DNA from 3 places in the Pseudoclavibacter chungangensis genome. Region 2 is predicted to be linked to each of the others. Evidence: riboswitches for the same ligand, from Rfam matches in the RefSeq annotation. Region 2 holds a riboswitch; each other region holds the start of a gene.
What was found. Region 2 has a riboswitch for thiamine pyrophosphate ahead of HNR16_RS04835 (3-oxoacyl-ACP reductase). Riboswitches for the same ligand answer to the same signal wherever they lie in the genome.
Positions count from the first base shown of each region.

Region 1: it holds a riboswitch for thiamine pyrophosphate, as region 2 does, so the genes downstream of both, HNR16_RS10560 (ECF transporter S component) here and HNR16_RS04835 (3-oxoacyl-ACP reductase) in region 2, are expected to answer to the same signal.
Region 3: it holds a riboswitch for thiamine pyrophosphate, as region 2 does, so the genes downstream of both, thiM (hydroxyethylthiazole kinase) here and HNR16_RS04835 (3-oxoacyl-ACP reductase) in region 2, are expected to answer to the same signal.

Region 1 is NZ_JACCFV010000001.1:2,344,635-2,347,899, forward strand. It holds gene HNR16_RS10555 (ABC transporter ATP-binding protein) at 1-883, opposite strand, end outside; gene HNR16_RS10560 (ECF transporter S component) at 880-1,524, opposite strand; TPP riboswitch at 1,575-1,683, opposite strand; partial or broken gene HNR16_RS19115 (EamA family transporter) at 1,728-2,129, opposite strand; partial or broken gene HNR16_RS19120 (EamA family transporter) at 2,158-2,586, opposite strand; partial or broken gene HNR16_RS10570 (LysR family transcriptional regulator) at 2,648-3,265, shown strand, end outside.
Region 2 is NZ_JACCFV010000001.1:1,080,830-1,084,094, forward strand. It holds gene HNR16_RS04825 (ISL3 family transposase) at 1-570, shown strand, start outside; gene HNR16_RS18985 (sigma factor-like helix-turn-helix DNA-binding protein) at 539-772, opposite strand; TPP riboswitch at 1,094-1,189, shown strand; gene HNR16_RS04835 (3-oxoacyl-ACP reductase) at 1,275-2,066, shown strand; TPP riboswitch at 2,655-2,750, shown strand; gene HNR16_RS04840 (LLM class flavin-dependent oxidoreductase) at 2,831-3,265, shown strand, end outside.
Region 3 is NZ_JACCFV010000001.1:455,183-458,447, reverse strand. It holds gene HNR16_RS01980 (bifunctional hydroxymethylpyrimidine kinase/phosphomethylpyrimidine kinase) at 1-68, opposite strand, end outside; gene thiE (thiamine phosphate synthase) at 65-718, opposite strand; gene thiM (hydroxyethylthiazole kinase) at 715-1,527, opposite strand; TPP riboswitch at 1,519-1,611, opposite strand; gene HNR16_RS01965 (dihydrolipoyl dehydrogenase family protein) at 2,230-3,265, shown strand, end outside.

The DNA of each region.
Region 1 (3,265 bases), 1.3 Mb from region 2:
CCGTGGACGTCCCGGCCGGGACGGTGACCTCGAGGCCCCGCTGCACGAGCGGCGCATCGCCACCGCGCCCCACGTCGAGCGCGTCCGTCGACAGGAGGGTCTCGCCGTCGCTCGGCGTCGACCGTTCGAACACGACGGGGATGCCCGGTACCCAGGCACCGTCCGCCGCGAGTTCGGCGCCGCGCTCGGCGATGAGCCGATCCGGGGCGGCGTCGGCGCGCACGCCGCCGCCGGCCTCGAGGACGACGGCCCGGTCGACGAGTTCGAGCCAGGCGTCGACGCGGTGCTCGATCACGATGAGCGTCGCGCCCGTCCGGCGCACGACCTCGGCGACGGCATCGCGCACCTCGATGACGCCCGCGGGGTCGAGGTTCGCGGTCGGTTCGTCGAGCAGCAGCAGCCCGGGACGCATCGCGAGCACCCCCGCGAGCGCGAGCCGCTGTCGCTCGCCGCCCGAGAGCGCCGCGGTCGAGCGGTCGAGCGGCAGCCGCAGCCCGACGGCGTCGAGTGCCTCGCGGACCCGGCGCCAGATCTCATCGCGCTCGACGCCGAGGTTCTCGCAACCGAACGCGACGTCGTCGCCGACCCGACCGAAGATGGTGTTCGCCTGCGGATCCTGCAGCACGAGGCCCGCGGCGACGCGTTCGCGCGCGGGGTCACGGCCGCCGACGAGGAGTTCGCCCGTCTCCTCCCCCTCGTCCTCACCGCCGAGCACGCCCGCGAGCGCGCGGACGAACGTGGATTTGCCGGCACCCGACGGGCCGAGCAGGAGCACCCGCTCGCCCGGCTCGACGACGAGGTCGAGTCCCGCGAGAGCGGCGCGGCGACGTCCCGCGTGCCGCCACCCCCACCCGCGCGCCTCGACGCCGACGCCTCCGCTCATACGCGCGCGCTGTCTCGTCCGGCCGCGAACCGCGAGAGCGCGCCCGTCCTGGCGAGCGCCCGGACGAGGAGCCACCCGACGACGCCCGCGAGCACGGCACCGGAGACGATCGTGCAGGAGGCGTAGACGAGGTTGAAGCCGAGGCCCTTCGCGATGTTGGCGCTCAGGAACAGTTCGAGGACGATCGCGGCGAGCCCGGATCCGGCGCCCGCGAGCACGGCGACCGGCAGGCCGAAGCGACGGTATGCGAAGGCGGCGAACACGAGTTCGGCGCCGATGCCCTGTGCGAGCCCCGAGTAGACGGTCTCGATCGACCACTGGCTGCCGAGGAGCATGGAGACGACGGCCGCGAGCACCTCGACGAACAGTGCCGCGCCGGGCTTGCGGATGATGAGCCCGCCGAGCACGCCGCCGAGCAGCCAGATGCCGGTTGCGGTCCCGCCGAGGCCCGGGGTCACGGCGTCCGCCGCGAGGAACCACGCGTAGCCGACCGTGTTCCAGGCGACGAAGATGAGCCCACATGCGACACCGACGACCGCGGCCGTGATGATGTCGACGACGCGCCAGCGCGTCGTGCGCCGCTCGGTCGTCGTGCTCGGACGAGCGGCGTCCGCGGTGGTCTTGGGTGAACGGTTCGACAAGGTCGTGCCCTTTCTCGATGAGGAGGTGCACGGGTGGTGCGGCGCTTCGCGCCTCACCGAGAAGGTCTCCCTGCGCCGGCATGATCCGGATCAGGTTCGACGGTCGAAGGCTCGTGCCTTCCTCTCAGCCCGGACCACCGGACTCCCGTGTTCCCCAGCAGTCTAGCGGCACCGCGCCGCAGCGGCTCGACCGCACAGGCCACGGCGCCGATCCCGAGGGCCGTGAGCTGGACGGGCCCGAGCGGCGCGGCCGTCAGGATCGCGCCGATCACCGCCGCCGTGCCGGGGATGACGGCGAAGAGCATCGACGCGAACCGGGCACCCGCACGGCGCACGACGGCCGCGTAACCGAACGTCCCGACCGTCCCGACGGCCGTGACGAGTGCGATGAGCGCGAACTCCGGCGCGCCGCCGCTCAGGTGTTGTGGTTCGAGGAACGAGACCGCCGCGGCGGCGGGGGCGGCGACCGTCACACCGATCGCCGTGAAGACGACCGGATCGACGTCGGCCGCGCGACGCGCCTGCAGGATGGAGCCGGCGGCGAGACCGGGCAGCGCGACGATCGTCGCGATGACCCCCGGCCCGATCCGTGGGTCGGCGAGCACCGCGGGGGAGGCAGCCGAGCAGGACGGACGCGGTCGCGAGCACGAGTGCGACGACTCCCGCGGGCGACTCCCGTCGCCGCGTGACGACGCCGAGCAGCACTGCGGTGAGGACGGGATTCATCGCGATCACGAGCGCCGTGACGGTCGGTGAGACCCCGTGCGACATGCCCCGGTAGGCGCTCAGGAACTGCGCCCCCTGGACGCCGGCTCCCGCGAGGATCGTCCACGCGAGTGCGCGGCCCCTCGGCAGGGTGCTGCGGCGAGCCCGGACGATGCCCCAGAGGGCGACCGCGGAGGCGGTGAATCGGATGGTCAACAGCAGGAACGGGGTTGTCGCCCCGAGGGCGAGGGCGGCCAGGGGGTAGTTGGCCGCGTAGAGCAGGACGGTGAGCGAGGCGAGTGCGAGGGTCGATCTGGACATGCTCGGAGCCTGCGCCGAGCACACGCGGCACCGCATGACCGTTCGGGATCCTCGAACGTTCCGGAGGATTCCCGGTCACCCGGCGCACACTCGGCACATGCCGGATCTCGATCTCGTCGCCCTGCGCAGCCTCGTCGCCGTCGCCGCGTTCGCGGGCGTCCGGCGGGCCGCCACCTCGCTCCACGTCTCGACCTCCACGGTGAGCGGCCACCTGCGCCGGCTCGAGGCGATCGTGGGCGGGCCCATCGTCGAGCCGGACGGCAGGTCGGTGATGTTCACGCCACGCGGTGAATCGTTGCTCCAGGCGGCGCGGCGCATTCTCGCCGTGCACGACGAGGCGCTCGATCGACTCACGGGCCCTGACGACGCGGAACTCGTGATCGCGGCCTCACAGTTCGCGACGCATTCGGCGCTGTCGGCCGTGAGCGACGTCGTCGCTCGTTCGGCCCCCGATCGTCGCGTCCGGCTCGAGTTCCATCGCTCGGATCAGGCGCGTTCGCTCGTGACGGCGGGGCGGGCCGACGTCGCGATCGGGCTCGAGGATCTGGGATCCCGATCGAGGCGCATCGGCCGGGTCGCCCTGCGCTGGGTGGGGGCACGGACGGCCACCTTCGACGGCGACGACCGGCCGCTCCCCCTCGTCGTGTTCGCAGGGACGTGCACGGTCCGCGGCCGGATCCTCGCATCGTCCGCCGGCCGGTCCGGCCGGATCGTC
Region 2 (3,265 bases):
GCCATCCCGGTGATGGACCCGTTCCACGTCGTCCGGCTCGCCGGCGACGCGCTCGACCGGACGAGGCAGCGTGTTCAGCAGGACACGCTCGGGCACCGTGGTCATGCCGGTGACCCGCTCTACGGCGTTCGGCGCACCCTCCACACCGGCGCAAGCTTCCTCACCGAGAAGCAGACCGCACGGCTCGACGCGGTGTTCGCCATCGAGGAGCACGTCGAAGTCGAAGCGAGCTGGGGCATCTACCAACGCATCGTCGCTGCCTACCGCGAACCCGATAAGACCAAGGGGAAGGAGATGATGCGGCAGGTGATCGATGCTGTCAGCAGCGGCGTCCCGGCCGCTCTCACAGAGATCCGCCGCCTCGGCCGGACATTGAAACAGCGCGCCACCGACGTGCTCGCGTTCTTCGCCCGACCCGGCACCAGCAACGGCCCGACCGAGGCGATCAACGGCCGCCTCGAACATCTCCGCGGCTCCGCCCTGGGCTTCCGGAACCTCACCAACTACATCGCCCGGAGCCTACTCGAGACCGGCGGCTTCAGACCGCTGCTACACCCTCGATTGCGATGAGCCCGTAAAGTTCTGTCGCTCGCTGCGCGGATGTCTCGTCCAGACCAGCTCGACGCAACCTCACGTCCGCACGCTTCAATGCCCGGCTAACCGTCATGCGGTGGACACCGAACTCGTCGGCGACCTCGCGCAAGGTTGCCCCCGCCTCGTACCGCTCGATCATCCGAACCACCGTCGCCTGTCGGGGCGATGTTCTGCGCATCCCAGCTGAGGCCACCACCGGCCCCCGATTGTCCGAGATGACCTTGATCGAAGCACCTTGACGCCACCGTAGGCGACCCGCAGACCAGCGAGAAACCAGTGTTTTCCCGGCCGGGGTGATGTTCTGCGACTGTCGCGTTAGGTGCACGCATCGAGCGGTGTCGAGGTCGTTGTCCGAGTGGTCGGGGCGAGGACCACGACACCGCTCTTCTCGTCGCGAAGGTGCGTCACGTGAGGTCGCGCACGTCCGTCTGGCCTCGTCGGCGACCGCGATCGCGACGGTCCACCGAGCCGGACCACGTCGGTGACGGGCTATGGTGACACCAGTGACACGGGGTGCCGAGCGGATCGGCTGAGAACACACCCGTCGAACCTGAACCAGTTCGTACTGGCGGAGGGATTGTCCGGATCGTTCGTGGCCGTCCCCGTCGCGGCGCTGCCGCGGTCGGGTGCGTGCGTGACGGTCGGTGGTGCTTCCGCCGCATCCGGAAGGCAGACGACCCATGACCGAATCCACCGCACACGCCACGGCGCTTCCCCTCGACGAGCAGATCGTGCTCGTCACGGGCGGTGCGCGCGGCCTCGGCCGCGCGATCTCCCAGGCGTTCCTCGACGCGGGCGCGTGCGTCTTGGTCGACTACCACGCGAGCCGCGACGAGGCGGAGGCGCTCGCGGCGGCCCACCCGGAACGCGCCGTCGCCGTCCGCGGCGACGTGCGGGACCGGGCCGAGGTCGAGGCGCTGTTCGCCGCGGGGGAATCCGCGTTCGGCGGTCCCGTGACGACGGTCATCAACAACGCGCTCGTCGACTTCTCGTTCGACGGGGACGGCCGCGCGAAGGCCGACGAGATCGCCTACGGTGCATTCGCCGCGCAGTTCGCCGGCTCCGTGGAGGGCGCCCTCAACACCGTGCAGTCGGCGCTGTCCGGCTTCGAGCGGGCGGGGTCCGGCCGGATCGTCAACATCGGCACGAATCTCTTCCAGAACCCCGTCGTGCCGTATCACGACTACACCGCTGCCAAGGCGGCGCTCCTGTCGCTCACGCGCACGTTCGCATCGGATCTCGGGCCGCGCGGCATCACGGTCAACATGGTCAGCGGCGGGCTGCTGCGGACGACCGACGCGAGCGCCGCGACCCCCGCGGCCGTGTTCGATGCGATCGCGGCGAGCACGCCGCTGCGCCGCGTCACGACGCCGACCGAGTTCGCCGATGCCGTCCTCTTCTTCGCGTCACCGTGGTCCCGCGCGGTGACGGGCCAGAACCTCGTCGTGGACGGTGGGCTCGTGGCCGACTGAGGACGCGGGGTGTCGATCGGCGGATGTGCGGACCGCGTCGCGGACGCCCACGGTTCAGTGGGCGTGCAGCCGACGGGCTCGAGAAGCTCGGAACTTGACCCGACGATGAGCCATGAATCCCGTCACGCCGCGACCGACACGGATGTCGAGGCCGTTGCGGAGATGCTCGCCGATGCGATGCGATGCGATGCGATGCGATGCGATGCGATGCGATGCGATGCGATGCGATGCGATGCGATGCGATGCGGACGCCGTCATCGGTGAGGCCGTGGGCGGCACCGCGGGCGAGGGCCGCGGACGGGTGTCGGCTCGGCACTCATCGAGTCGCGACCCGAACGGCTCGACGCGCCGGTCGGTCGGGCGGCGGCATACCTCGAGGCGTCGACCGAGCGGAGTGCCCGGCTCTACGCGCGCCACGGGTTCGAGCGCACCGGTGTGGTGCCCGGTTTCGACACGCCGGACCTGCCGATCGCCATGTGGCGCGACGGGACGAGCTCGCTCCGGACCCCGGCGACGTCCTGAGACCACCTGGCCGCACCGAGCGAGGATGTGCCCGTGCGGCGGCGGCCCGGGCGTGCGTATGCTGGCCGAAGTGACACGGGGTGCCGTCGCGAACGGCTGAGAACAGACCCGTCGAACCTGATCCAGTTCGTACTGGCGAAGGGAATGTCCGGGCATCGTCGTCGGACCCGTCGCGGCGGAGCCGCACGCGGCCGGACGAGACCTCGGGCGGACCTCGCCACTCGCCGAGAGGACCACGGCCCATGACGACGACCGACGCACGCCGCACGATCCGACTGGGCTTGTTCGCATTCGGCTGCGGGCACCATTCCGCGGCCTGGCGGGCGCCCGATTCGAGCGTGGAACGGCTCGGCGACATCGGCTACTGGACGGAGCTTGCCCGCACCGCCGAGCGGGGCGGCCTGGACGCGTTCTTCCTCGCCGACGGCCAGGCGCTCGGCGTCGGCGCGGTCTCGCGGGGGCCGCTCTGGCTCCTCGAACCGATCACGACCCTCGCGGCGATCGCGGCCGCGACCGAACGGATCGGACTCATCACGACGGTATCGAGCACGTTCTGGGATCCGTTCCACGCGGCCCGCCAGCTCGCCGGCCTCGACCACGTCTCACACGGTCGGGCCGGGATCAACGTCGTCACGTCGATGACCGACGACGAGGCGCGGAACCACGGCATGGAGCGG
Region 3 (3,265 bases), 630 kb from region 2:
AGCACCCGGGGCGGGGGTGCACCGGCATCGCGTCCCGTCGTGACGGCCGAGGTCGTCGCGTCGCTCATGCCGCCGCCTCCCAGACCCGACGCAGCTCCTCGGCGGCGGCCCGCGGGTCAGCTGCGGCGCAGATCCACGACACGACGGCCACGCCGTCGAGCCCGCCCGCGCGGAGCTCCGCGACGTCGCCGGGACGGATCCCGCCGATCGCGACGGCCGGCAGCGATGTTCCCCGGGCGAGGCGTGCGACCTCCTCGACCCCGATCCCCGCGGGTGCGTCGCGCTTCGACGCCGTGTCGCGCACGGCGCCGATACCGACGTAGTCGACGAGCGCACCGAGCGACGTCGCCTCGGCGAGCTCGGCGGGTGTCGCGGCGCTGAGCCCGAGCACGGCGTCGGGCCCGATGAGCGCCCGCGCATCGCGGGGGTGCAGATCGTCCTGCCCGAGGTGCACGCCCGCGAGCGCCGCACCGCGGGCTCGCGCCGCGAGAAAGACGTCCACGCGGTCGTTCACGAGCACGGGCACGTGCGCCGGCACCGCCGCCGCGACGGCGACGGCGAGATCGACGAACGCGCGCGCGGCGAGATCCTTGGCGCGCACCTGCACGCTCGTCACGCCGCCGGCGACGGCGAGCGCGACGGTGTCCGGCACCGTCCGGCCCGCGGCGGCGCACTGGTCCGGATCGGTCACGAGGTAGACGGCGAGATCGATGCTCACGACACACGTCCCGCCCGGACGATGTCGTCCGCCGTGAGCGCGTCGAGTGCATCGAGGAACGCGACGGCGAACGATCCGGGGCCGTTCGCGACCGCGGCCGCGAACTCGGCGGCGACCGCGTAGGCGGTGCAGGCCGCGACCGCGGCGTCGATCGGCCGCTCGGCGACCGCCGCGAACGCGGCGACGACGCCCCCGAGCGCACAGCCGCCACCCGTGACGCGGGTGAGGAGCGGATCGCCGTTCGCGATCCGGACGACGCTCTCGCCGTCGGTCACGAGATCGACGGGGCCGGAGACCGCGACGGCGCCACCCGTCGCGTTCGCGAGTGTGCGGGCCGCGTCGAGGGCGTCATCGACGTCCTGCTGCGAGTCGACGCCGCGCCCCGTCGCGGTCGCGCCCGCGAGCGCACTGATCTCGGAGGCGTTGCCGCGGATGATGGTCGGCCGTGCGGCGAGGAGCTCGGCGGCGAGCGCGGTCCGGACCGGCAGGGCACCCACCGCCACGGGGTCGAACACCCACGGCGTCCCGCCCGCGGTGGCGCCCGCCGCGGTCTCGAGCATCCCGAGGCGCTGCTCGCCGCTCGGCGTGCCGAGGTTCACGAGCGAGGCGGACGCGATGTCGCGAGCGAACAGTTCCGCCTCCCCCGGCACATCGGCCATGGCGGGGCTCGCACCGATCGCGAGGAGGGTGTTCGCCACGAAATTGACCGTGACGACGTTCGTGACGCACTGGACGAGCGGTGTCGTCCGGCGCACCTCCCCGAGCAACTCGGCGGCGGACGTGAGAACAGCAGATGGCGTACGCGTCATGCGCGACATCCCTTCGCTAGTACGAACTAGATCAGGTTCGACGGGTGTGATCTCAGCCCCGGTGGGGCACCCCGTGTCACTCTCCGCGGAAGGCTACCCGACTCGAGCGCCCGGCGACACCGCGACCGCCACCCACCCTGCAACCGCACCCCGCACTCCTCGGCCCTCGCACCGCCGTCCTCGCCCCTCGCACCACCGTCCTCGCCCCGCCGCGCGCCACGACGCCGCCCGCGCTCGCGTTCGCGCTCCGTCGAACAGCATCCAGCCGGGTTGTTGCTTCCGGGCCGCGGGCCCGGTAGCAACAACCCGGCTGGATCGCTCCGCGCGATGACGCGATGGTGGGAATCGGCGCCGCGATCGGGTGACGCGGTTGACGCTTGCTCGCGCGGGGAGGATCGTCGCACCCATGCGACCGAGACTCCTATCGTCCGCGACTTCGCGGCCCGCGCCGGGCACCACCGCCGATTCGCCGCGGTCCGTGCCGGACCGCGCGACCGACTCGTCACGGACCTCGCCGGACGCCACCGCCGATTCACCGCAGTCCACCCCGGACCGCATCTCCGACTCGCCGCAGCCTGTGCCGGAGCGCCCCGCCGCCGTCCTTCGGTCCGTGTCGGATCGTGCGTCCGCCGTGGTGCGGCACGCGCCGGGGCGTGCCGCCTGTGCGGGTCGGTGCGCCGACCGAGACGGGGCGTGGGCCGCATGAGCGCGCGCGAGGTCGACGTCATCATCATCGGCGCGGGACCCGTCGGCGAGAACGTCGCCGATCGCACGCGCGCCGCCGGGCTCGAGACGGTACTCGTCGAGCGCGAACTCGTCGGCGGCGAATGCTCGTACTGGGCGTGCATGCCGTCCAAGGCGCTCCTCGGTCCCGGCCGCCTGCTCGCCGCGGCGCGCGCGCTCCCCGGCGTCGCCGAGGCCGTGCGCGGCGGGCTCGACGTCGCCGCGGTCCTCGACCGCCGCGACGCGTTCACCTCGCACTGGTCCGACGCTGGCCAGGTCGACTGGGTCGAGGGCATCGGCGCCGAGCTCGTCCGCGGCACCGGGCGGATCGCGGGCGAGCGCACGGTCGAGGTCACCGGCGAGACGGGCGAGGTCACGACGTTGCGGGCGCGTGCCGCGGTCGTCGTCGCGACGGGCAGCACGGCACTCGTCCCCGACATCCCCGGACTCGCCGACATCGCACCGTGGACGAGTCGGGAGGCGACGAGCGCCCATACCGTGCCGAGCCGCCTCACCGTCGTGGGCGGCGGCGTCGTCGCGACCGAACTCGCGAGCGCGTTCGCCTCGCTCGGCAGCCGCGTGACGATGCTCGTCCGGCACGAGGTGCTGGGCGCGTTCGAGCCGTTCGCGCGCGAGCGCGTGACCGAGGGGCTGCGGGCCGCCGGCGTCGACGTCCGCACGGGTGTCGACATCCGTCACGTCGCTCGCACCGCCGATGGTGTGCACGTGACGACCGGCGACGGCGACATCGTGTCCGACGAGGTGCTCATCGCGACAGGTCGCGCGCCCGCGAGCGGCGACGTCGGCCTCGACTCGGTCGGCATCGCTCCCGGGGGCGCACTCGACGTCGACGACACGATGCTCGTCCCGGGCACCGACTGGCTCTACGGCGTCGGCGACGTGAACGGCCGCGCGCCGCTCACCCACCAGGGGAAGTACCAGGCCCGCGCGGCCGGTGACGCGATCGCCGCGCGGGCGGCGGGCCGCACACCCGACGACGCGCCGTGGGGTTTCG